One region of the Bacillus sp. ISL-39 genome, then DNA from elsewhere that is predicted to be linked to it. Evidence: predicted binding sites of a transcription regulator. Region 1 holds the regulator's gene; each other region holds the start of a gene.
The links. Region 1 encodes Rex, which represses fermentation and respiration genes when NADH is low (regulators of the CRP and FNR family bind a similar motif). Its sites were predicted from a motif close to TTGTGAAATATTTCACAA; they were not measured.
Positions count from the first base shown of each region.

Region 2: J7E37_RS20410 (TIGR04190 family B12-binding domain/radical SAM domain protein) is a predicted target of Rex. The motif match lies at 2,741-2,758, and genes of this name have one in related genera.
Region 3: J7E37_RS14455 (nitrate/nitrite transporter) is a predicted target of Rex. The motif match lies at 1,255-1,272, and genes of this name have one in related genera.
Region 4: J7E37_RS14490 (YwiC-like family protein) is a predicted target of Rex. The motif match lies at 3,777-3,794, and genes of this name have one in related genera.

Region 1 covers NZ_JAGGQM010000015.1:41,736-46,928, forward strand. Annotated here, with positions in the region: gene groL (chaperonin GroEL) at 1-734, opposite strand, end outside; gene groES (co-chaperone GroES) at 793-1,077, opposite strand; gene J7E37_RS13085 (CPBP family intramembrane glutamic endopeptidase) at 1,460-2,191, shown strand; gene J7E37_RS13090 (YdiK family protein) at 2,195-2,395, shown strand; gene J7E37_RS13095 (redox-sensing transcriptional repressor Rex) at 2,422-3,087, opposite strand; gene moaC (cyclic pyranopterin monophosphate synthase MoaC) at 3,117-3,611, opposite strand; gene J7E37_RS13105 (ABC-F family ATP-binding cassette domain-containing protein) at 3,792-5,193, shown strand, end outside.
Region 2 covers NZ_JAGGQM010000031.1:70,866-76,058, forward strand. Annotated here, with positions in the region: gene J7E37_RS20395 (HAAS signaling domain-containing protein) at 1-590, shown strand, start outside; gene J7E37_RS22555 (DUF4153 domain-containing protein) at 694-2,157, shown strand; gene J7E37_RS20405 (hypothetical protein) at 2,274-2,627, shown strand; gene J7E37_RS20410 (TIGR04190 family B12-binding domain/radical SAM domain protein) at 2,874-4,670, shown strand; gene J7E37_RS20415 (cation diffusion facilitator family transporter) at 4,828-5,193, shown strand, end outside.
Region 3 covers NZ_JAGGQM010000019.1:22,614-27,806, forward strand. Annotated here, with positions in the region: gene J7E37_RS14445 (TIGR04053 family radical SAM/SPASM domain-containing protein) at 1-190, shown strand, start outside; gene J7E37_RS14450 (Crp/Fnr family transcriptional regulator) at 263-961, opposite strand; gene J7E37_RS14455 (nitrate/nitrite transporter) at 1,354-2,853, shown strand; gene moaA (GTP 3',8-cyclase MoaA) at 3,141-4,157, shown strand; gene cls (cardiolipin synthase) at 4,472-5,193, shown strand, end outside.
Region 4 covers NZ_JAGGQM010000019.1:30,773-35,965, reverse strand. Annotated here, with positions in the region: gene argJ (bifunctional ornithine acetyltransferase/N-acetylglutamate synthase) at 1-980, opposite strand, end outside; gene argC (N-acetyl-gamma-glutamyl-phosphate reductase) at 992-2,026, opposite strand; gene J7E37_RS14495 (Crp/Fnr family transcriptional regulator) at 2,250-2,942, shown strand; gene J7E37_RS14490 (YwiC-like family protein) at 3,003-3,719, opposite strand; gene J7E37_RS14485 (respiratory nitrate reductase subunit gamma) at 4,052-4,480, opposite strand; gene mobB (molybdopterin-guanine dinucleotide biosynthesis protein B) at 4,626-5,141, opposite strand; gene J7E37_RS14475 (molybdopterin molybdotransferase MoeA) at 5,129-5,193, opposite strand, start outside.

The DNA of each region.
Region 1 (5,193 bases):
AATGGCTTGCCTTGCTGGACAACCTGCTCAAGAACAGGAAGGATTTCCTGGATATTGCCGATCTTCTTGTCAGTGATCAGGATATATGGATTTTCAAGAACTGCTTCCATTTTGTCAGAATCAGTTACCATGTAAGGAGATGCATATCCGCGGTCGAACTGCATACCTTCAACAACGTCCAATTCTGTAGTGAAGCCTTTAGATTCTTCGATTGTGATAACGCCGTCGTTGCCAACGCGCTCCATTGCTTCTGCAATCAATTGGCCTACTTCTTCGTCAGCAGCAGAGATTGCCGCAACTTGTGCGATCGAAGCTTTGCCTTCTATTGGCTTGGAAATAGCCTTTAACTCTTCAACAGCTGTAACAACAGCCTTTTCCATACCTTTGCGGATGCCCATTGGGTTAGCGCCGGCCGTTACGTTCTTAAGACCTTCGCGGATCATCGCTTGAGCAAGAACTGTTGCAGTAGTCGTTCCGTCCCCAGCAACATCGTTTGTCTTGCTTGCTACTTCAGCAACAAGCTTAGCACCCATGTTTTCGAATGCATCTTCAAGCTCGATTTCTTTTGCGATCGTTACACCATCATTCGTGATAAGAGGTGAACCGAATTTCTTCTCAAGAACCACGTTGCGTCCCTTTGGTCCAAGAGTTACTTTTACTGCATTTGCAAGAGAATCTACCCCGCGAAGCATCGCGCGGCGTGCTTCTTCACTGAACTTAATTTCTTTTGCCATTGTAAAAAGACCTCCTCAGATTATTAATATTTTAACGTTCTGTCTATAATCGCAGTGATTATTCTACAACTGCTAGAATGTCGTTTTCACGTAGGATCAGGTACTCAGTTCCCTGGTACTTTACTTCTGTGCCTGCGTATTTTGAGAAGATAATGCGGTCTCCGACTGCAACTTCAAGAGCAACGCGCTCACCGCTTTCAAGAACTCGGCCAGTTCCAACAGCTACGACTTTACCTTCTTGAGGTTTTTCTTTCGCTGTGTCGGGTAAAACGATACCGCTTGCAGTTTTTTCTTCAGACTCAACAAGCTCGATAATAATGCGATCTCCTAGTGGCTTGATCAAGTGAAACAACCTCCTCAAATTATATGTAGATTATTTTTTATTAGCACTCGCCTCAATAGAGTGCTAACACAATTTATATAATAATGAATCTCCATTTTTTTTGCAAGCGTGAAGCCTAATTTTTTTATAAATTTTAGCATTTAAATCCAGCCTCTTTCCCTTCGACAGCATGTACTATTTTTCGCATATCCGTGGGAAGCCCGGCTAAAAAAGACCACCATAAAGAGTATGCCAGTTCACAGGAATTTTAACCAAAATATTCACGAGACACCCTGATATTTGAACTTTCCCGATGATTACTAGTAAAATGGATAGATAGCATTCTTATAATTGCTTTTATGGCATACACATAGACCGATCCGAATAGAAGGAGATTATCATATTGAAAAAGGAATACTGGTACGTCATTATCGCCTATATCGCCATGCAGCTTTCAAGCTTGATCGGTATCCCGATTGTTGCCTTTATCGGAGCCGCAATGGGAAAAAGCCTGGAGGAAATGGAGACCCTTTCGATTCCCTACTGGCTCGTGATCAGCTTTTCGCTGACACTTGTGATTGTGCTCCTGCTCCTAAGGAAGGAACGCCGGACAGGCGCCGACCTGCGTGATGCTTCATCACCGGCAAGCTCAGCTGTCTGGGCATTCGCAGGTGTATTCCTTGCTCTGTTCGCCCAATCGATTGCTGCAAGCATCGAGAACATGCTTGGGATCGAAATGGGCTCGGAGAATACACAGGAAATCATCAAGCTGATTGAAATGTTCCCGATTGTCATTTTGGTCAGTTCGATTATCGGCCCAATTTTAGAAGAAATCGTCTTCCGAAAAATCATTTTCGGCAGCCTGCATAAGAAAATGAATTTCTTTTTCGCCGGACTGATCAGCTCCGTCATTTTCGCGCTTGCGCATATGGAGCCGGAGCACGTGATCCTGTACTCAGCAATGGGGTTCACCTTTGCTTTCCTTTATGTAAAAACAAAGCGGATCATCGTGCCTATCATTGCCCATGTTACAATGAATACGATGGTTGTACTGATTCAATCCGTATTTAGGGAAGACATTGAGAGAATGATAAAAGAAGCAGAGAAAATTCAAAGCTTTATTGGGGGATTTTAAGTTATGAAGCAATCGCCTATATTTTCAGGCATTGTCTACATCTTGTTAGGCAGCTTATTCACCTATTTCGCCATCCAGAATGTAAATGAGACAGGCTGGGGATTCTTCAGCTATTTGCTTGTAGCCCTTGCCACGTTCGACTTTGGCTCTGGCATCAGGATGATCATGTTCCATTTCAAACTGAAGAATATACAGAAAAAATAGCTCCTTCATCGTGAAGGAGCTGTTTTTTATTCTACCGATTCAGTTGTTTCAGTATCTGTTGGATAATGTTTTAAGAAATAAATCAATGACTGCAGTTCAACCGCCAAATCAATGTGATGAATCCTGATGGACGCCGGCACATTCAGTCTCGCTGGCGTGAAATTAAGGATTCCCTTGATATTCGCCTGCACCAATCGGTCTGTTATCGGCTGTGCTACTGCTGAAGGAACAGTCAGGATTGCGACCTGGATTCCTTCCTCGACGACAACCTTGTCCAGGTCATCCATATGATATACTGCTACGTCGCCAATCTTCGTGCCGACCTTGTCAGGGTCAACATCAAAGGCTATCTCAATCTTCGTGTTATTGTTTTTGGAAAAATTATAATTCAAAAACGCTGTTCCCAGATTCCCGACTCCAATCAAGGCTACCTTCGTCAGTTCATCCTGATCAAGTGTCTTTCGGAAGAAAGTCAGCAGGTAATTCACATTGTACCCGTACCCTTTTTTACCCAAAGCTCCAAAGTAGGAAAAATCCCTTCGGATAGTCGCTGAATCCACTTTTACCGCTTCACTTAATTCCGCGGATGACACCCTTTGCTTCCCTGAAGAATGCAAGTTCAATAAGAACCGGTAATATAGTGGCAAACGTTTTGCGGTTGCCTGCGGAATCTTCATAGCATCATTCGTCATTCTCCATCCTCCACCCTCTGTCCGTATTTCTATCTCAACTTTTCTTCTCTCTTGAAATCACCGTTTTTACCGCCGGTTTTTTCAACAAGATATGTCTTGCCGATCACCATGCCCTTATCTGCGGCCTTGCACATATCATAAACAGTCAGCGCACATGCTGAAGCTGCTGTTAGCGCTTCCATTTCCACACCTGTATTCCCTTTTGTTTTTACAGCTGCGGCGATGTTCAAAATATAGTCATTTTCATTTTGCTCCCAATCGAATGAAAGGTCAATGCCTGTCAATGGAATCGGGTGGCACATCGGGATGATTTCAGACGTCTTCTTCGCTGCCATGATGCCTGCTACCTGCGCGACAGCAAGTACATCCCCTTTTTTCATTTTATTTTCAGTGATTCTCACATATATATCTTCGTTCACGGTTATGCTTGAATGGGCGACTGCCGTACGGACCGTCTCTGGTTTTTCGCTGACATCGACCATCTTCGCTCTGCCCTCTTCGTTAAAATGCGTAAATTCTGCCATAATAAAGCTCCTTTCTACCAAATGATACACTATTTTGTCAAACTTGTGTGTGAACTTTGTTTCAATGTTCTCAATAATATAGCGGAATTTTAATACCATGGGACCTATAGCAGGGCGCACATATTGCCGTGCCTATATTATTGGGTTACACTATCTCTAAGGCAATAGAGGTGAAAAATAATGATATTATTACAAGTTAATCAGCTATCAAAATATTTTGCTGCTGATCTTATTTTATCGAATATAAAGTTTGAAATACAGACTAATGACCGAGTAGCGCTTGTCGGCCGGAACGGGGCAGGAAAATCAACCCTGCTGAAAATCATCGCCGGGTACGAATCACATGACGGCGGTGAGATCATCCGGCCAAAAGGTACGACAATTGGCTATCTGGCCCAAAATACAGGGCTTGAATCCGAGAAAAGCATCTGGGATGAAATGCTGGGTGTTTTTGATCATCTGCACAACATGGAAAAAGACTTGCGCCGGCTGGAGGAAAAAATGTCGGATCCTGGAATCCTGTCTAATCAGACAGAATACGACAGAGTCCTCAAAGAGTATGACTTGCTGCAGGTTCAGTTCAAGGAAAAAGGCGGATACCAATATGAAGCCGATATCCGTTCCGTCCTTCACGGCCTGAACTTCCATTCTTTTGATTATTCCACAAAGATATCCACTTTAAGCGGCGGACAGAAAACTAGACTCGCATTGGCGAAGCTATTATTGACGCGCCCGGATATTCTGATTCTGGATGAACCGACGAACCACCTGGATATTGACACGCTTTCCTGGCTTGAGCAGTATTTGCAAGGCTATAGCGGAGCCATCCTGATCGTCTCACATGACCGCTACTTCCTTGATAAGGTCGTGAACCAGGTATATGAAATCTCCCGCCATCAGCTGACGAAGTTTCCTGGCAATTACAGCTCGTATTTAGAGCAGAAAGCCGCGAATTATGAGCGGGATTTGAAACTGTATGAGAAGCAGCAGGATGAGATCTCCAAGCTACAGGACTTTATCCAGCGTAACCTGGCCAGGGCATCAACAACTAAGCGTGCCCAGAGCCGACGGAAACAGCTTGAAAAAATCGACCGTATGGACAGGCCTAAGGGTGATGAAAAATCCGCCACGTTCAGCTTCCAAATTGAGCGCCAGAGCGGGAATGATGTCCTGAAGGTGAATACACTTGCTGTCGGCTATCAGAATGACATCGTATCTGAAAATATCTCGTTCAATCTTTCCCGTGGGGACAGTACGGCACTGGTTGGACCGAATGGCGTTGGAAAATCAACTTTACTAAAAACAATCGTTGAGAAACTGCCCTCGATTAACGGCAATATTCAATATGGTTCCAATGTTTCGATCGGCTACTATGATCAGGAACAGGCAGAGCTCAGCTCGAATAAAAAGGTATTGAATGAACTTTGGGATGAATACCCCCTGAAGTCTGAAAAAGAAATCCGCACAGTACTTGGGAACTTTCTTTTCTCAGGTGATGATGTCTTAAAAATCGTCTCCACCCTGAGCGGTGGTGAAAAGGCCCGTCTGGCACTGGCCAAGCTGATGCTGCAGAATTCGAATT
Region 2 (5,193 bases), on a different contig from region 1:
AGCATACGGACAAAGAACAAATTTTAGCTGAATATGATATCCATATCACAGAAATGCTTGAAGAGTTCAATGGCAGTGAAAGAGAAGAGGCGGATATTAGCACTGAACTTTATGCAAGGTTGGGGACTCCGGAAGAGATTGCAGATAGCTGGAAGGAAGAACTGTCAACGACCTCAATAAAAACTCAATGGGTTTTTATTTTGGCCAACCTGATATTCTTCGTTGGCGGCACCATCCTGACCCTGGTTCATAATCTTTTTGATTTCCCTTTCATTGACATGGCGTGGAAAAGCCTGACGTCGATACCAGCTGTGATCATTTTGCTTTACCTCTTCTTTTGGATACTGCTTGGATATGAAATAGGCAAAGGCTTTGGCCATAAGGGCAGGAGATTGATGAAAAAGACGTTCATTCTCTCCATTCTGCCGAACATCATTCTTATGAACTTGACTTTGTTCAACCTGATTCCGCATGATTGGTTCCAGCCGCTCCTAAGCCCCGCATTCATTTTTATTTGTATTTTGTTTACAGCACTATTGTATCCAATATGTTGGGTTGGATATAGATGGGGGAAAAGGGCTTCCATCTAATTTTTTTGTCATAGTACATAGAATTTCTATGTACATAGAATTATAAGGTGAATATATTTTTTGAATATATACCTAGTTATTCTAGGTGAGAGGAGAGAGTCAAGTGGAAGTGAAAATGAAAAAAGGTGACTGGATGTTTTTCCTGGTTTGTCTTGCTCTGGGGATCCTGGCTGAAAGGTCTTTCTTGAATGGGAAAATTGGCCTATCCTATCCTGTGTTTATTACTGTGTTTTATGGTGTGTTCTTCTGGAGGTATCGTTCATTTGCCTTCACCAATAAAAGGCTTGGACTTTTGATGGTTGCTTCAATATGGCTCCTTTCAACCAGCTTTTTTCTTCATTCGAATATGATTTTATATGTATTGAACTTCCTGGTGATTCCAGTGATGGTCCTTATCCAGCTTGTGCTTATTACTTATCCGCTTCATAATCAATGGCATAGATGGCCGTTCGTCCAAAATCTCTTTTTGACAGTAGGAGCAGCAATTGCCTATGTTTACAAGTTTTTAATGAATGCGGCTAAATTGGCAGTCAGAGGGCTTGAAGAAAGCAAGAGTGCAACGATCCGAAAAGTATTGATCGGCATGGCTATTTCAATCCCGCTATTGTTTGTTATCGTCAATCTGCTTGTCTCTGCTGACCAGCAGTTCGGAAACCTATTAGGCGCCTTCCCTCGCTGGCTTTTGGGATTGAAGATAGAGGAAGAAGTGCTGCGGACGATTGCGGTCACTATTTATGCATTGTCAATCTTTGGACTATTCCAGGTGCTAAGGAATAAGCAGCCGCTGCCTGCAAAATCCCAGGAGCCAAAAGATAAGATGGCATGGGACAGCGTGATCAGCCTGACAGTGCTTACTTTATTGAATATCGTGTATCTGTTGTTTGTCATTGTACAATTCCAATACTTTTTCAGTGAGACTCTAAAGGCAGGATTTACGTATGCTGAATTTGCACGCAGAGGATTCTTTGAACTTCTTTTTGTGACCATGTTGAATTTGTTGATCATATCCGCTATTGTTTCGTATGTTGATAAAGCTTCCAAATTTATGACGCTGGCTATTCGCTCTCTTCTTTCTCTGCTCGTCATCTTTAGCGGAGTGATGCTGTATTCAGCTTTTATACGCCTGTTCATGTATGAAGAGGCTTATGGATTCACTTTTGCCAGGGTACTGGCCCATTCTTTCATGGTTTTCCTGCTGGTGATATTGTGCTACTCCTTTATGAGAATATGGATGGAAAGGCTCTCACTAGTCCGCTTTTACATCATATCTGCCATCATTTTTTATACATTGATCAACACAGTCCAGCTTGACCGGTATGTTGTTGACCGTAATTTGGAGCGTTATTCAGAAACCGGAAAAATAGATATTTACTATCTGAACTCACTGTCTTATGAAGGAGTGGAGGGACTGGTGGAGCTATATAAGCTTAATCCAGACCACCCAGGTCTCACGGACTTGCTGCTGCAAAGGAGGCAAGAATTCCTGGATTCAGAAGAAAGCTGGAATACGATAAATATGGCCAGAAGAAACGCTGAAAAAGCGTTAATGGAACTGGAGATGCAGTAACAATGAAATATGGCAAAAATGAAAACAAAGGCGTCTTTGTTACTAGTTTTGTAACATATCAATGTGAATAATGATGATAAAATAACCTTAAGCCAAATAAAGGGGAGCCATGTGAAATGGAAGGGATATCTGAAATCATCAATCTCTTAAAAGGTATTGAAAGTTCGATTGACTCATTGAATAAAAGGACCGAAAACATAGAAAAAAGACTCGGCCGACTCGAAAAAGTCGATAGCATTGAGCATCGCGTAACATCAAACCAGATCGATATAACAGACATTAAAGACGCACTTGAAAGAATGGAAGAAGCACAAAGTGCAAAAATCGAAAACATGTTAAAAGAATTGCTAAGCAAAGCAGCAATGAAAAACAATACAGAATTCACCACGATCCACAAACGCCTTGATTCCCATCTTTTAAAATTGGGCAGGGTCGAGGAAGAAATCCTGATGGTCCAGCAAGAAAAATAGTTTTTTAGAGATTGCGATCGTGCAGTCTCTTTTTTTATATAATGCTTCCACAAAACTTTCATAAACTCTCAATCTCTTTATTTATAAGGGTCTGGAGGCTTTTTGAAGCAGTTATGTTAAGTTGTTCACAAAAAATTTCACTTTGCGGGACTAAGACGAAGTATTTGGAAGTTATGATTAATGTGTACTCATACATTGCCTTTATTAGGCAGATTAATAGTATATATTTTATTTGAGGTGAGTCCTTTGAAATACGATTTAGTCCTTCTTCATGCGCCAAGTGTTTATGATTTCAGGAAAAATGCGCTGCTGGCAGGCCCGATCAGTGACGTCGTTCCATCCTCTCCAGTATTCGAAATGTATCCTATTGGCCTGACAAGCATTGCGGAATATTTAGAACGCCAGGGCTTGCGCGTGAAAATTATTAATATCGCTAATCGAATGTTGATGGATGAAAACTTTGATGTCGAAAAGAAATTAAAAAAGATCAAGACACGGGCTTTTGGAATTGACCTTCACTGGCTGCCGCATGCTCATGGAAGTATCGAACTTGCGAAAATTGTGAAAAACCTTCACCCGGAAACTCCTATGGTTTTTGGCGGTTTATCTGCAACCTATTACCATAAAGAATTAATAGAATATCCATTCATTGATTTTGTCATGAGGGGTGATTCAACTGAAAAATTAATGCTCCTTTTGATCAACCATTTGAAAAATGGAACCCATCATCAGGGCGGGATTCCAAACCTTACTTGGAAGGACGGAGACACTCCAGTATACAACCCGTTAAGCCATGTTCCTGACAGCCTGGATGAATTTGATATACCGGGCTATCGATATACGATCAAGTCGGTCTTCAAGTATAAGAATTTCCTGGACCCGCTCCCCTATAATGGATGGCTTCAATACCCTAATACCGCGATTCTCACGGCAAAAGGCTGCACCCAGGGCTGCTTGATTTGCGGGGGCTCGAAGCAATCATACAAGGATAACTGCAATCGTAAAGTCCTGGCAAAACGCTCGCCTGCTAAACTAGTAGAGGACATTCTTTTCATCCAGCGCTTCAGCAGGGCTCCGATTTTCATTCTTCATGATATCCGCCAAGCGGGAAAGGAATATGTGGATGAGTTTTTTGAAAGGCTCAGTAAGATCAACTTGAAAAATGAGCTGGTATTCGAGTTGTTCCAATATGCGAACGAAGAGTTTTTTGAAAAGATTGAGAAGGCTGTACCAAAGTACAGCATTGAATTGACATTGGAAACACATGATGAGAAGATCCGCCGTTATAATGGCAAATTTAATTGCACAAATGCAAAAGTCATTGAAACACTGCAGGCTGCATTAAAGCATAGCTGCAAGAAGATAGATATATTTTTCATGGTTGGCATTCCGCACCAGGATTATCAAAGCGCCCTTGACAATGTCGAATTTTGTGAGGAAATTCATAATGCATGTGGAGGGGATAAACGTCTATCATACTTTGTCGCTCCGCTGGCACCATTCCTGGACCCGGCAAGCCCGGCTTTTGAAAATCCCGAAAAATATGGCTATAAGAAGTTCTGCCATACACTTGAGGACCATAGAAAAGCAATCACCCAGCCATCATGGAAATACATGCTCAGCTTTGAAACAGATTATATGACCAGGGATGATATTGTAAAGTCAACCTATGAATCTGCCAGAAGCCTCAATGCCTTTAAACTGAAGTACAGCCTTGTAGACCAAAAGACACATGATGAGGTGAATGAGAAAATCACCAGGTCGCTTGAATATATAGAGAAAATCGATGAAATTGTTGCTCTTCCCGAACAGGAAAAAAACCAGCAGTTAGCACTTCTTAGCAAGGAAATGGAAGAAGTGAACAAATACAGTATTTGCGGTAAGCATGAATTGAAATGGGAAGTGAAAAAGCACTATGCTGATATCTTCTCGCTGACGGCAATCGGAATAGAGCTGTTGGCAGAGGACATCTTGATCAATGCAAAACAGAAATGGAATGCCTATAATAAAAGAGTTGGAGAAGCCTCTAAAAGCAGGACGTGAATTTTAGAAGAGAGCCCCTAAGGACCTAATCCTGAGGGGCTCTTTTGCATGTTAATTACCTAAGTGGTTCCTGAAGTTAATCTTAAAAATGTTTAAAGTAGAACGAAATGTGAAAAGGTAAAGGAAAATATATTTAACTAGTAAAGCGGGTGGAGAAATGTCATCAATGATTGAATTTTTTAAAAGAGGAAATAAATCTTCGGGGATTGCTGCGGTTGGGAATACCTTCCTTGCAATCATCAAAGGGGTTGCTGCAGCTATCAGCGGAAGTGGTACGATGCTCGCGACGACACTTCATTCGGTTGCAGATGCACTGAATCAATTTTTTGTTTTCATCGGCAGTGCCATCTCGGAAAAAGAAGCGACAAAGCGATTTCCGACCGGATTTGGAAGAGTTGTAAACCTGTTCGTACTCGTGGCTGTCATCATCATTTCAATCATGGCATATGAAACAGTAATCAAAGGATGGGAACTGATCCAGCATCCAAAAGCTTCTTCAAATATGTGGTTGAATGTTATTATT
Region 3 (5,193 bases), on a different contig from region 1:
GGATTCGCCAGTCTTCAAATCATTGAGGAATCCTGATGAGTACAAAGGAAAATGCGGAGTGTGCGAATTCAGGCATGTATGCGGGGGTTCACGCTCAAGAGCATACGCGATGACCGGTGATTACCTGGAGAGCGAGCCATTCTGTGTTTACATCCCTAAAGCGTTGAGAAAGCAAAAGCAGGAGAGCTGATAAAGCTCTCCTGGGGAACTTTAAAAAAAAGCGAGTGATGCCAGATGAAAGGCATTCACTCGCTTTTTTATATTAATCAATGGAACAAAAAACTGCCGGGCAGTTTTCACAGCCGATTTCCTGGCGTAAATAATCTACATCATGTACGAGGATTTTCCCTTTTTTAATTGAAATGATTCCTTCTCGCTTCAGGTCGTTCAAGATCCGGTTTGTGCTTTCGCGGGAAGTTCCGCAGAAATTGGCCAGCTCCTGGTTAGTCAGCGGCAGGTCGATCAAAATGCCGGTATCTTTCTGGACACCATAGCTGTTAGTCATCCGGATCAAGGTAGAGAATAATGCTCCTTTTTTCCCGTTAAGAACCAGGTCGCGGAATTTAGTCTGGGTTTTACGGAAATGATCGCTCATCCACTTCATGAATTCAAAGGCAAGTGATGGATTGTGGAAAATCTCCTTTTCGATCACATCTTTTCTGATTGCTGCGATTTTCGCATCTTCCAGGATTAGCGCACTCAAGAGATACTTAGGTGCATCAGTAAAAAGTGTCAACTCTCCGCAAATATCGTTTTCTCCGCAAATTCTTAAGGCAAGCTCGCGGCCATCCTGGGTGACTTTGCTGATTTGGACCTTGCCGCCCAGGATCAAATAAAGCTCCTCTGCCTCCATGCCCTCCTGAAACAGATATGATCCTTTTTGTACATGGATGGTCCGGTCGGCAAACTGGAGTAATTCTTTAATTTCAATTGAATGAGTCGCTTTAGTTGTGTTTGGCATGGTCATCACCCTTTTTTTGATTTTAAAAAGCATAGATCTCACTTTGAGAATTGTCTAGCTCCTGCGCTTTTCTTTTTTTCCGTGGCTTCTCTTTATTGACCCAATAATAACATCGGGATAGTGTTAACTAAATGATGATTAAGGAAATGTCAAAATCTCGTCACATTATAAGACCATTTTGTTCACATTTTCGAAACAAATGCGGTCAGTCTATCTATATTATATCGATAATAAAAGTCGGGTGTTTCAATTGTTTAGAGACAACTGTGACAGTTTATTGAACAAAGAAAGTGATGTGAAGTTCGTCATATCTAATAGTTTCGATTTTTCTTACTATTTATCCAAGTAACTGTCTGGTATATCTAAAATTTTTGCAAACAGAGGGGGAAACCATGATCACACAAAAAGTTCAACTGCCGCTTCAAACGCTCAGTCTTGTTGCTGGATTTATGGTATGGGTGATTTTATCTGCATTAATGCCGTTCATTAAAGAGGATATTCAGCTGACTGCCAACCAGGTAGCAATGGCTACTGCCATTCCCGTCGTCCTTGGTTCTGTCCTTAGAATTCCAATTGGGTTCTGGACAAACAAATACGGGGCAAGAAAACTGTTTTTTATCAGCTTTGCATTCCTGCTGTTTCCAGTTTATTTCATCAGTATTGCTGATTCCTATATTGAATTGTTGATTGGAGGATTATTCGTCGGCACTGGGGGAGCCATTTTCTCTGTAGGCGTAACCTCACTGCCAAAATACTATCCGAAAGAACGCCACGGCTTCGTAAACGGAATCTATGGGGTAGGAAATCTGGGAACGGCCGTTACAACTTTTTCAGCACCAGTCATTGCAGCTCAGTTCGGGTGGCAGCTAACTGTCAAGCTTTTCATCATCTTGCTGATTGCATTCGCATTACTTAACTTTTTCCTCGGTGACAAAAAAGAACCAAAAGTTGTGACTCCTCTGGCTGAGCAAATCAAGAGTGTGTACAAAAACCAGAAGCTTTGGGCATTGAGCTTATTTTACTTCTTAACTTTTGGTTCATTTGTAGCCTTCACAATCTATCTGCCCAACTTCCTGGTATCTCATTTCGAGCTTGATAAAGTCGATGCAGGACTAAGGACAGCAGGCTTCATTGCACTGGCGACGTTTTTCAGGCCAATCGGCGGCTGGCTGGGTGATAAATTCAACTCATTCGTCATATTGATGGCTGTGTTCGCAGGAATGACCATTTCGGGCTTTCTGCTCTCGTTCACGCCTTCGTTAACTTTGTATACAATTGGCTGTCTCGCAGTCGCAGTCAGTGCCGGCATCGGGAATGGGACTGTCTTCAAGCTTGTACCGCTTTATTTTTCAAAGCAAGCTGGGATCGTTAACGGAATTGTTTCAGCGATGGGTGGATTAGGGGGATTTTTCCCGCCGCTTATGCTGGCATTCCTGTTCAACCTTACCGGACACTATGCAATTGGTTTCATGGCTTTATCACAGGTGGCGCTGGCAAGCCTAATCATCGTGATTTGGATGTTCTATCAGGAGAAATTAAATCTTGCTAAAAATATCCTCGACCACACAGCTGAGGGAATCATGATTACAGATGTCAACGGTACGATTGAAAAAGTAAATCCAGCATTCACGACTGTCACAGGCTACAGTGCAGAGGAAGTCATTGGGGAAAATCCTCGCCTCCTGCAATCCGGTAAGCATGGGGAAGACTTTTACAGGGAGATGTGGCAATCCGTAAAGTACAAGGGATTCTGGCAGGGGGAGATTTGGAACAAGAAGAAGAACGGTACCATTTATACTGAATGGTTAACAATCAGCCCAGTGAAAAATGAAGCAGGTGAAATTAAGAACTTTGTGGGCATGTTCAGTGAATTGACCTTAAAGAACGAATAAGCCTTTTAAAAGACTGCGTCCCTGATGCGGTCTTTTCCTTGCTTTACCGAAAAGAAATTCCTGCTTAAGGCGCTTGCGCTTTTTATATGATATTATGACAACATGATGACATTTCTACACAAAAACACTATCCTTGCAGTTTTTATGTTGTAATATAGACATAAGGATGTAATCTACTATTCTAATAGAGGACTGAAGATGTTACTGTGAGAATATTAACAGTAAAGAACCTGCGTTGCTGTTACAATTTCAGTATTCATCACTTCTATAATTGGAGTTGACACAAAATGGTGAAAAACATAATCAAAGACCAATTAAATAGACCGCTACGCGACTTGCGTATTTCTGTTATAGATCGTTGTAATTTCCGCTGTCAGTATTGTATGCCTGCCGAAATCTTTGGCCCTGATTTCGCTTTCCTTCCTAAAAGCGAGCTATTGTCATATGAAGAAATTGAACGTGTGGCCAGGTTATTCATAGAACTTGGGGTGGAAAAGATCAGGCTTACAGGCGGGGAGCCACTGATGCGCAAGGATTTGCCAATCCTCGTCAAGATGCTGAATGAGATTGAAGGATTAAAGGATATCGCTTTGACCACCAATGGCGTAATGCTGCCGAAGTATGCAGAGGAGCTGCGTGCTGCTGGACTGAAGCGGGTCAATATCAGCCTGGATAGTTTAAAAGATGAATTGTTTGGCGAAATTAATGGCCGGAATGTTGGTGTAGGTCCGGTATTAAAAGGAATTGAGTCAGCGAAGAAAGCTGGCTTGGGCGTTAAGATCAATATGGTAGTCAAAAAGGGACTCAATGATACTGAGATTCTCCCAATGGCCGAATTCTGCAAAAAAGAAGGCCTGGAGCTCCGCTACATTGAATTCATGGATGTAGGTAGTACGAATGGCTGGAAAATGGATGATGTCATCACGAAGAAGCAGATCCATGACCTTTTGAGCCAGCATTATGAATTAGAACCAGTTGATCCTGAGTATTTCGGTGAAGTCGCGAAAAAATACCGTTATAAAGGAACGGATATTAATGTCGGTTTCATCTCATCGGTATCAGAGTCATTCTGCTCAAGCTGCACAAGGTCACGTTTGTCAGCGAATGGCCAGATATTCACATGCCTGTTCAATGGCAATGGCCACGACATCCGCGACTTCATGCGCGCTGGCGCTACAGATGGTGAACTCCGCGGCCGTATTACGGACGTTTGGAATCATAGAGATGACCGTTATTCTGATGAAAGAACGGCTGAAACAGTTGCGAACAGAAAGAAAATCGAAATGTCCTATATTGGCGGCTAAGACTCCTTCGGGGGTCTTTTTTATTGTTTTTTTAGGCTCTTTTCTCAAACTTTGCTGCAATTGACTACAAAATCGGATTCCTTCGCAAAGTTGACTCTTTTGTGAGAAAAGAGCATGCAAACTGACTGCCGACCTGCAAGATGGCTTTATATTACGTTAAAATGGTCTTTAGAATTTTAACAACAATCTTCACGAAACCATTTTTCATGATCTTTTTACTTTGGCGCGTATGGAAAATTTGGACATACTATGTTTCCGGACAAATGGTTTATGGGTATACATGAATCTACTATAAACTTGTTGGAGAATGCTGAATGCTAAAAAGAAGACTGGAATTTTTATTTGTATTTATTTTAATGGCATGTTTCTATATTGTATTTTTTACCGACTATAGCCAGACTTTCAAGGTATCAGCCATACTGATCTATGCGGTGATCATTTTTATCAGCATGTATTCATTGATGCTTGAAAACCGTTCGGCTCAGCACACGCTGATGTGGATGTATGTCATGCTGCTTTTTCCCGTGGGCGGTTATTTCTTTTATTTATTTTCGGGTCAGCTGTATTTAAAGGGTTATTTATATAAAAGCAAGCGGACGAGAGACCGTGACCAGTGGGAAAAACTGATGAGGAAGGAAGAGTCGAGGGACCTTTCTTTTTTGATTGAAAATCAGCAATGCTTCGCCAAGTATGCAAAAAATGCAACGTTGACACCGATAACAACTGCCTCCAGAGCAAAGATCCTGAAAAATGGAGAAGAAACCTTTGCCGAACTGAAAAAGAAATTACGGGAAGCAGAAAGATTCATCCATATGGAATACTATATTTTCAGGTCTGATCGCCTTGGACGGGAGATTATAGATATCCTGATTGAAAAGGCAAAGCAAGGTGTCGAGGTTTTATTCATGTTCGATGCTGCCGGAAGCATGAAGTTCGCAGTGAGCGACCTTAAAGACATGCAGGAGGCGGGCATTAAAGCGGCACCGTTCTCCCCGCTAAAATACGGGTTCTTCAATCAGAAGTTCAACTTTCGAAA
Region 4 (5,193 bases), on a different contig from region 1:
CAGTTCGCATCCGCCCCGTAAACTGCTGTTTTGACAAGGTTAGACCCGGCGATCTGTTTTCCGACCATTCGTGCTTCTTCATCAGACATTGCGCCTGTTACCGATATCTCAATCAATTTTGTTGCTCCCTCTCCATCCTTTGCAATCTGTTTTGCAAGACTTGCACAGCTTTCTTTTAACAAGTCTATAAAAACTACCCAATCTGGATGGTCCGGGTCCAATGACAGATTTCCTGCAGTTCCATTTGCCAGCACCAGCACCATATCATTCGTGGATGTATCTCCATCCACCGTGATTTGATTGAAGGTTGTATTCGTTACATCCTTTAGCGCTGCCGCCAAGTATTCACTTGATATATTAGCATCAGTTGTTAAAAAACCAAGCATCGTGGCCATGTTCGGGTGAATCATCCCAGAACCCTTCGCGGCCCCTCCTATACTCACTGTTACCCCGTCAATTTCAGCAGTGTAACAGCAGCTTTTCATTACTGTATCCGTTGTCAGGATCGCCGTTTGGAAATCCTTTGCATCATCCGCTGTTTTGCCGATAGAAAGCTTTCCGATTCCAGACTCAATTTTTTCCATCTGCATATATTCACCGATTACTCCAGTGGATGCAACAGCAACATGATGTTCAGGAATCCCCAGTTTTGCTGCTGCCAATGATCGCATTTTCAGCGCATCCTTATATCCTTGTTCTCCCGTGCATGCATTCGCACATGCACTGTTGACGACGATTGCCTGGAGAACCTTCTCCTCCGCAATACTTTCCTGTGTTACCGCCAATGGAGCCGCCTGGAAGTGACTTGTCGTGTAGACAGCGGCACAACTGGCCGGATTCTCGCTTACAATCATCCCTAAATCAAGCTTGGCATAGCGCAGCCCTGCATGTACTCCGCCGCACTGGAATCCTTTTGGAGTTAAAATTCCTCCATCAGGGATTTTTTTTATTAATTGCTTGTCGGTCATTGCCTGGTACATATTTTCCTCCTTTATGGATACAGTGGAATCATCTTCAGTCCTGCACTTTCCTCTAATCCAAACATAATATTGGCGTTTTGAACCGCCTGACCTGCAGCGCCTTTCATTAAATTATCGATCACCGATACAATCGTCAGCCTTCCTGTCCTGCTGTCCGCATGCAGCCCAATATCACAGTAATTCGACCCCTTGACCTCTTTGACTGAAGGGAACATTCCGTTTTTCCTTACTCTTATAAATGCGTGGCTATCATATGTTTCTTTATATAAATCTAACAGTCTCAAAGTATCCAGATCTTCTTTTAACTGAACATATATGGTCGCCATGATTCCTCTTGTGACGGGTATTAAATGTGTGCTGAAGGTGACCCTAACCTCTTCGCCATTCCAAAGACTGAGCTGCTGCTCGATTTCAGGGATATGCTGGTGCTCATTAACTTTATAAATTTTGAAATTTTCATTCAACTCAGCGTATAACGTTCCCATTGAGGGAGACCTTCCTGCACCGGACACTCCAGACTTTGCATCAATGATGATACTATTCGAATCAATCAGCTTTTCTGTCAGCACAGGTGCCAGCCCAAGGAGAGCTGCAGTCGGGTAACATCCTGGATTTGCCAGCAGGTTTGCATTCATAATCTGCTCCCTATTCCATTCACTTAGCCCGTATACCGCTTCATCCAATATAGAAGCACTGACTGATTCATGCTTATACCATTCTTCATATGCTGATGCGTCTTTCAATCTCAAGTCACCTGATAAATCAATGACTTTAATGTTCTTATTGAGAAAAGATTTTACAAGCTTTCCGGAAACTTTTGATGGGGTTGCCAGGAACACAATGTCTGATTCCGCGGCGATTTTGTCAGTTTCAATCTTGGTGAGGACTTTATCAAAAATCCCTGTTAAATGGGGGTATTCTTCAGAAACAGGTTTTTCTTCTCTTGTTGTGTGGATTGAATGAATACTGATATATGGATGATTTGCCAGGATACGAATTAGTTCTCCACCCCCATATCCAGTTGTGCCAATGATTGATGCCTTCACTTGAAACCTCCTTTCAACGCATGCATAAATAATCACGTTTGTTTATATTTATAAATAAATTTCTTTTTATTATAAAAACAAAGAGAAAAAAACGCAACAGATTTATTAACAATATGTGAACAATTCACAATTTTATTGCTGGCTTTGTATGCTTTACAATATAATAATATTAATATCAGATACGGAAGGGAGTATAACCTCCCGTAGATAAGGTGGTATTCATATGTTGACTGCAACAACGTTGTCACCAAATTTGAATAAGCTTTTTGAAAAGGTCCATAAAATCAAGACTATTGATAAAGGGCGGTTTCTTTTTGAAGAAGGAAATACCGCAGACGAGCTGTATATTATCCAGAGCGGGAAATTTCAAATCAGCAAAATGGTGCCGGATGGACGCGAGTTAACAATCAGAATGTGTTCAGCTGGTGAGTTGGTTGGAGAGTTATCACTATTCAGCACGGCATCTCAGCATATATTGAATGCCCGGGCCTCAGAAAGCGGTACTGTAGCGGTGATACAGAAGGATAAGCTCGAGACTGAAATTGAAAAGGACAGCGGGCTGGCACTGGAACTCGTTAAATGGCTTTCCCTGCAGCACCGCAAATCGCAAACAAGGTTCAGAGATCTCGTCCTTCATGGAAAAAAAGGCGCATTGTACTCCACATTGATCCGGATGGCAAACAGCTATGGCATTAAAACAGATGAAGGCGTTAAAATTAATGTATCCCTTACAAACCAGGAGCTTGCAAACTTCTGTGGGACCTCACGCGAAGTCGTAAACAGATTATTGAGCGACCTAAGGAAAAGCAAAATCATTTCCATTGATAAAGGATTCATTACCATCCATGCCATCAACCGCCTAAAAAGAGAAATAGATTGTGAGAATTGCCCGATTGAGGTATGCAATATTGAATAGAAAAGCCGCCAGACTTTAACTGGCGGCTTTTCTTATTGAGTGTTTTCAAATTGGATGATCTTAGAGAATCGCAAACAGCATGATGATAAAAAACAGGGCTGCGTTCACGATTTCGTATATGCCTACCTTCATGACAGAAAGCGGTTTACCGTAAAATGCCATCGCTCTGATAAAGCTAGGAATTGCGGCTGCCGCTACGATTGCTTCTCCAGCCACAAGCCATAATACCGGAACGAGTAAATGGTACGACCAGGAAATCCATTTGAATTGACTATTTTTCTTCTCGCGGATCATTGTTTTCACGTAAAATGTGCTTCCTGTGAAAAACAGGATCGATGCGGCAAAAACAAGAATGGCATTTTCATTGATTTCCCCATTCGCAAGATAGCTGCTTGCAAGTCCGGCAATAGAGAAAACAACGATTGCACTTAAATCATTAAGGAGAGCACGGTCTTTATTTTTCGCAGAGAAGTATGCATTGATCATGAAAAACGGAATCATTGCTAGGCCAAAGGTCACAATCGTTGGTGTCATGAACAATGGGACCATCAAGAATAATAAGGCTGGTATTATATAAGTAAGCGCCCATTTACGATAAAATGGGATTTTCTTTTTCTTGAACATCAAAAGAAGCGGATATGTTCCTAAATATAGTAACAGCCACCCGATAAAAAACGGGACATGCTGCCAGACTAATTCACTTGCCGCTGCTCCAAGCCAGAAAGGGATGATCAACATCGCCCAGGCTCCATGCTGTTTTGGCATAAATAACTTCATGAATGAACACTCCCTTTTGTTTCCTGCCTTAAATATAAAGCAGACAAAAGGTATAATAAGTGAAACACATCACATTTGGGGATGAGGAATTCCAAATGACACTGAACTGTCAAAAAGAAGGGCTCTTTTCTCAAACTTTTTGCTATTGACCGCAAAATAGGATGAATGAACTATGTTTCCTTGCAAAGTTGATTCTAAGAATGAGAAAAGAGCATGCAAACTTTATTCCGACCTACTAATTAGCTTTAGATTATTTTAAAATCGTCTTTAGGATTTTAACAACAATCTTTACGAAAACAACCTAAAGAAAAGAAGAGGCTGAAATTCTGCCATCAGCCTCTTCTTTCGAAATGCAATTTTAAAAATATTTTCTTTAAATATAAGTGCGGTTTTAGCAAATAATAAATTTCCTTCGTGAATGCCAGACTCAATAGGAATAGGAATACAGTAATATAATGGACCTTCGAGAGAATGGAAACATCCATGACCAGGCTCATGTCCGGCTGCAGTTGGGCAAGGCTGATGAGCCATCTTAACAGCAATACTGGTTCGTTCGCTATGCTGCTTGACAGCACGATCGCAATACCTGTCGCCGTGCTGGCGGCCATAAGTGTTTTGACGACGCCCAGCAGAAGCCTCCCTGCTTTCGAACGTGTTCCTTCCTCTCTCGATGCATCGTACTGCCAGACTAGTCCCATCGCCACAATTGCCACAACAGAATATGGATAAACAATCCACAAAAAAATTTGCAGCATTTCCATCGCTCTCACCTCACACATATGTCACAACCTGAACCCCATTAACATTCTAACCGGGCAGGTATAAAGTGGCAGTGACAAAAGTCGCCGTATATGTCTAAAATAAGAACTTTTCTAGCTAAACCTTGAAGGACCTAGAGGAAATCACCTATTTTTTGATGATTTCCTCTAAAATCCAGCTAACTCCATCATCCATATTAAGAACAGGAAGTGCAATATCCTTTAATAAGTTTAGCAGACCCGGATCCCGGCATAAGACGACCTGGATATTCTGAAGCTTTTCCACTAGCTCCAGATCTCTTTCATCACGCAGGATGACCGCCTTGGGAAAGGGCTCATTCTTATAGCCTTCTATCAATATTACATCTGGCTTGAAGAAGGAAAGCATGTCTATTTCTTCAGCAAGGGACCATGAACCGTTTTCAGCATGGATGATCATCCTGCCTCCTCCTTCTACAAGTGAGACAGCGGCTCCAGCCTTAATATGCTTATCTGAATCCTTTGCCTCAACAACTTCCGGCTTGCCGCCATGCCCATGATGTTTCACTGTCGCTACCTTAAGGCCAGCTGCAGTCAGCTGTTTAATCAACATCAGGCTAAGCGTGGTTTTGCCGCTGTTTTGGTACCCTGCAATCTGGAACAGCACCGGTTTTACCAAGGCCATTCGCTGCCCGCATGGTCTTCGAGCATCAGGACCTCCACCTCGGTTCCCTGTT